Regions from separate parts of the Shewanella sp. 10N.286.54.B9 genome, predicted to be linked through region 2. Evidence: predicted binding sites of a transcription regulator. Region 2 holds the regulator's gene; the other holds the start of a gene.
The links. The regulator LexA, encoded in region 2, represses DNA repair genes until DNA is damaged. The targets are predictions, from matches to a motif close to TACTGTATNNNNATACAGTA.

Region 1: the regulator LexA is predicted to act here: its motif matches at 986-1,005, upstream of dinB (DNA polymerase IV).

The regions. Positions count from the first base shown of each region.
Region 1 covers NZ_JBFRIY010000042.1:28,610-31,021, reverse strand. The annotation lists gene dinB (DNA polymerase IV) at 1-961, opposite strand, end outside; gene AB4135_RS15770 (methyl-accepting chemotaxis protein) at 1,117-2,412, opposite strand, start outside.
Region 2 covers NZ_JBFRIY010000025.1:17,668-20,079, forward strand. The annotation lists gene plsB (glycerol-3-phosphate 1-O-acyltransferase PlsB) at 1-500, opposite strand, end outside; gene lexA (transcriptional repressor LexA) at 814-1,434, shown strand; gene AB4135_RS09835 (cell division inhibitor SulA) at 1,431-1,940, shown strand; gene coxB (cytochrome c oxidase subunit II) at 2,385-2,412, shown strand, end outside.

The DNA of each region.
Region 1 (2,412 bases), on a different contig from region 2:
CCATCGCTTGCTCTAGTAGTTGATAAAACATATTAACCGAGATCTCGTCACTGCGATGCTCAATCGTTGTCTGCTTAAAGTCTTCAAATTTGAGCTTAACAACCTGTTTATGAATCAGCCTATCTTTAGCGCTGCGATTAACTCTAGCACCCAGTTCTTGTATAAGCTGCGGCATCACCGCTCGGCACTGCTCCAGTGTATGAATGTCTTTTGCCAATGTGGTTTCAACCCCCACTGACTTTCGCTCTCTATTTGGCGATATCCCTCGATTGTCGATCCCTTTTGCCCTTTCTATCAATACAGCCCCAAATTTTCCAAATCGTTCTAGTAGTTTATTTTGCGGATACGCCTGCACGTCGGCGCAGGTATTTAGTCCTAACTCAGTTAGCTTTTTAGCGGTAACCTTGCCCACGCCGGGAATTTTAATTAATGGTAAGGTTTTAACAAATTCATCAATTTGGTCAGGCCTGACAAGATATTGCCCGTTGGGTTTGTTTAGATCTGAAGCTATCTTGGCAAGAAACTTAACTGGAGCGATGCCTGCAGATGCTGTCAGCCCAGTCTCGGCAAATATCTCTTGCCGAATAGCTTGCGCCATTAACGTTGCAGAACCGTGGCAGTAATCACTTTCAGTGACATCAAGATAAGCCTCATCGAGTGACAGTGGCTCAATCAAATCGGTATAACGCTCAAACACCGCTCTAATTTGGCAAGACACATCCTTATAGACCTGCATTCGACCAGGTACCAAAATAAGATCAGGACAAAGCTTAAGAGCGTAACCCGATGCCATCGCCGAGCGTACGCCAAACTTACGTGCTTCATAGTTACAAGTGCTGATCACACCGCGGCGATCGCTTCGGCCACCCACAGCGATAGGTTTACCTTGTAACTCTGGAAAATCACGCATCTCTACAGCAGCATAGAAGCAGTCCATATCGACATGAATTATTTTTCGCAATCTTAACTCCTCCGCCGAGAACTATACTGTATATAAAAACAGTACTCAAGTAAAGTTAACTCAAAAGACACTTCATCGGCTGTATTTACGTGACAACACATAACAAAAACGGAGCCAATAGGCTCCGTTTTAATGTCATCAATTCAAGCTAAGCGCTAGATTTTAAACTGCTTAATATTACCCGACAGTGACTCGGTAACTTGTGCAAAGTTACCAAAGTTCTGCGATAACTCCTCACTGGCGGCAAGTGAGTCATCAGACAGCGCTCTGACATTTTCAACATTGCACGCCACTTCTTCTGCGACCACAGCTTGCTGGCCGACCGCAGCGGAGATCTCAATCGTTTGCTGTTGGATAGCTTCAATGGCTCCGGTAATACTATCTAACGCCACTTCAACTTTGCCAGTAAGTTGCTGACCGATATTGGCCTGCTCGACACCTGCCTCCATCACTTGCTCAGCTTCATTGGCATTTTGCTGTAGCGTTTGGATTATCTCTTGAATGTTTGCTGTTGAATCTTGTGTGCGTGATGCAAGTGTTCTTACCTCATCTGCGACAACTGCGAACCCTCTACCCTGCTCACCTGCTCTTGCTGCTTCAATTGCCGCATTAAGCGCTAACAGGTTAGTTTGCTCTGCAATACCTCGAATAACATTGAGCACTTCACCAATCTGTTCTGAACGAGTTCTTAACTGCTTAACAACCTTTGCAGCTTCAATAACTTGCGATGATAGCGACTGCATACCTTGGCTCGCTTGCGCAACAATGGCGCCACCCTCAACCGATTCAGTTTGTGCTTTGTCAGCAAAGTCACTGGCACGTTGAGCACTCGCAGCCATCTCTTGGCTTGTATGCGCCATCTCGGTGGCTGCTGTTGCTACTGAGGCTATCTCTTCTTTTTGCTGTGCTACAGAATTGAGTGCACGTTCACTGACTTCGGACGCTGCTGAAACACCATTTTCAACCTCTAGGGTTAAGTCGCGAGTTTCTTGCAGCATTCCCTGCACTTTGGCGGCAAAGCGATTAAAGGCATCGCCGAGCTTGCCAAGCTCATCCTCTCTATCCATTTGGATCCGTTTAGCCAAGTCGCTATCACCTTCAGCAATATCTTCCATTGCTGCGAGTAAACTATTGAGCTGCTTTCTAAACGGTAACAGCATTCCCCAAACGGTAACGCCAACAAATAGCATGATCAAACATGAGAGAAGAATCGAATTAATGATAGCGTCAGTTACCGGCGCTTCTATCACTTCAGTCGGTAACATAAAGGCCAAATGCCACTTCTGCTCCGGGAAATCCCCACCCACTTCAACAAAGCTGACACGCTGAGACTGACCTTTAAAGGTAACTTCTGCAAATCCTGACGATTGTGACTGCATCTGTCTGCTTAACGCGCTAAAGCCATTTGTATCTTTAAATTGACTATCGACTTTTGAAGCATCTGAACCTGG
Region 2 (2,412 bases):
AAGTTATGCCGACCTAGGAATAGGATCATCAAACATTTACGTAACCAAGTTGGATTCTGACGCTCCAAAACAGCCGCGCGCATGGTGTCATCTTCTTTACCTGGAGTACGCCCCCAGTAGAGGCTAACAGGCACTAGCTGAATATCGAGCTCAGCATTCTGCTTATGTACACTTAGCAAACGCTTGAAACAATGTAGGTACTGTTCAGCACTTTCTCGTTCACCAAATAACGGTTTGCTGCCTTCAAGACAAACAACCCGTGGCGCACTGACGCCATTGACCTCTATGTCATCATAAGGGCTAGGTAGGCCTAGCGTGCCGGTCATTTCACTTAAAGCAGCAATATCACTCACTGATTCTGTTTTCATGACATAAACGAGCGGTTTGCTTGGATCGAGATTGAGATCATCAAAAGGATCGTGAGGTACCACAATAGTGTGTACCAACTTTTTCTGGATCCAGCGTAAAGATTTAAACCAAAGAGAGTCTTTTTTCGACATGATTCGCTTGCAGTGTTAGTCGCTTCTAATAACCCCGTAGAATACCAGAATTCCTAACGCTTTGCGCAATTGCTTTACAATCGGCACTGGAAGCTATTGTGCATTTATAGAACAATGACTTAGCTACAACTTAGTACATACACTCTAGATTAATATTGATTAACGCCCCCTCCAGCAGGCATTAGCCACCACATTAAAGGCGACACGAGATAAATGTAAATTTAACTTATGCTTACATTAATATGGTTAATACTTGCACTGACTGAATTACTGTATATACTGACAGGTACTGTATAGAAAAACAGGTTCAACCATGAGACCACTTACACCGCGCCAAGCAGAAATTTTAGAACTGATTAAACGAAATATTTCTGACACAGGCATGCCACCTACCCGTGCAGAGATTGCTAGACGTTTAGGCTTTAAGTCTGCTAATGCCGCTGAAGAGCATTTAAAAGCACTGGCCAAAAAAGGGTGTATTGAGATCATTCCTGGCACTTCTAGAGGAATTAGACTTACCCAGGAAGATACAGAAGAGACAGAGTCTGGTTTACCACTGATTGGCCAAGTGGCTGCAGGTGAGCCAATACTTGCTCAAGAACATGTCGAGCAACACTATAAAGTTGACCCAACGATGTTCCGTCCTTCTGCTGATTTTCTTCTGCGTGTACGCGGTGACAGCATGAAAGATATCGGCATACTTGAAGGTGATCTGTTAGCTGTACATAAAAGTCAGCAAGCACGTAACGGCCAAGTAGTGGTAGCTCGTGTTGAAGATGATGTAACCGTTAAGCGCTTTGAAAAGAAAGGTAATAAAGTCTTTTTACATGCTGAAAATGAAGATTACTCACCCATAGAAGTGGATCTAGCAAACCAAAGCCTTAGCATTGAAGGTTTAGCCGTTGGCGTGATCCGCAATGGAGATTGGCAATGAACAAATTATTAGGTGTAAGCCCCCGTCATCCAGGTCTGTGGCAAGATATGCCAACTTCCTCTATGACTAAAAAGAGCACTGATATTGAAACTATGGTATCGGCAACTCAAGGGCGTAATGAGCTAAAAAAGCTAAGTGGTCAATTGGCTCAACTGAGCCAACAAGGTCGCTGGATTGTCTTAATTAGCCCACCTAATATTGGTTACAAGCAAATGCTTGCAACAGCAGGTGTGCGCATGGATAGAATTTTACTGGTGCATGCCAAAGATGAAGTCGAAACCTTATGGGCAATGGAAAAAGCACTCACAAGCGGCACATCAAGTGCAGTAATTACTTGGGCAAATAGCCTAGATGCACGTGATAATAGACGCCTACAATTAGTCGCTAAAAGTGCCCAAGCACTCGGTATCGTGATTGAAAATGCGAATGCTCACTTACCTGACAGCGCAATAAACACACAGGATAAGATGCATAATCAAGGTTCATTATTCACCTCAATTCATTAAGCCATTATTTCTATTACTCTTCTAAGCTTCCTTTCGGGAAGCTTTTTTATTTCCCTAACACGTGAAATTAGTCAAAAAGTGATCTTGATCAATATTTCAACACCAAGTAGGGTAGGAACTGATAACAACGATATTTTTGTTATATCCGAGCGATTTAGTCGTCGGTCTTTATGTACGGACTGTAGATCCTTTTAGAGTATATGAAGACTGTGATCGGCCTGATATATTTCAGCCGTAGGTGCCAAAGTGGTTACACTAACCAGTAGATAGATACTGGAAATTACAAAAGTCATATCGATAGTCGACACATAATATAACGACACGATTGACACGCCACTCGTGCACTTTGAAGTCATCGTTGCTTTTTTGGGAACTGAAGAGTTTACATAGAGCAGAGACTTACTGTGTGACTCTTCTTTGTCTTGTTGACAGAGGAGAAGTCTAGTGAAGCAATTGTTGTATTGTGTGTTGG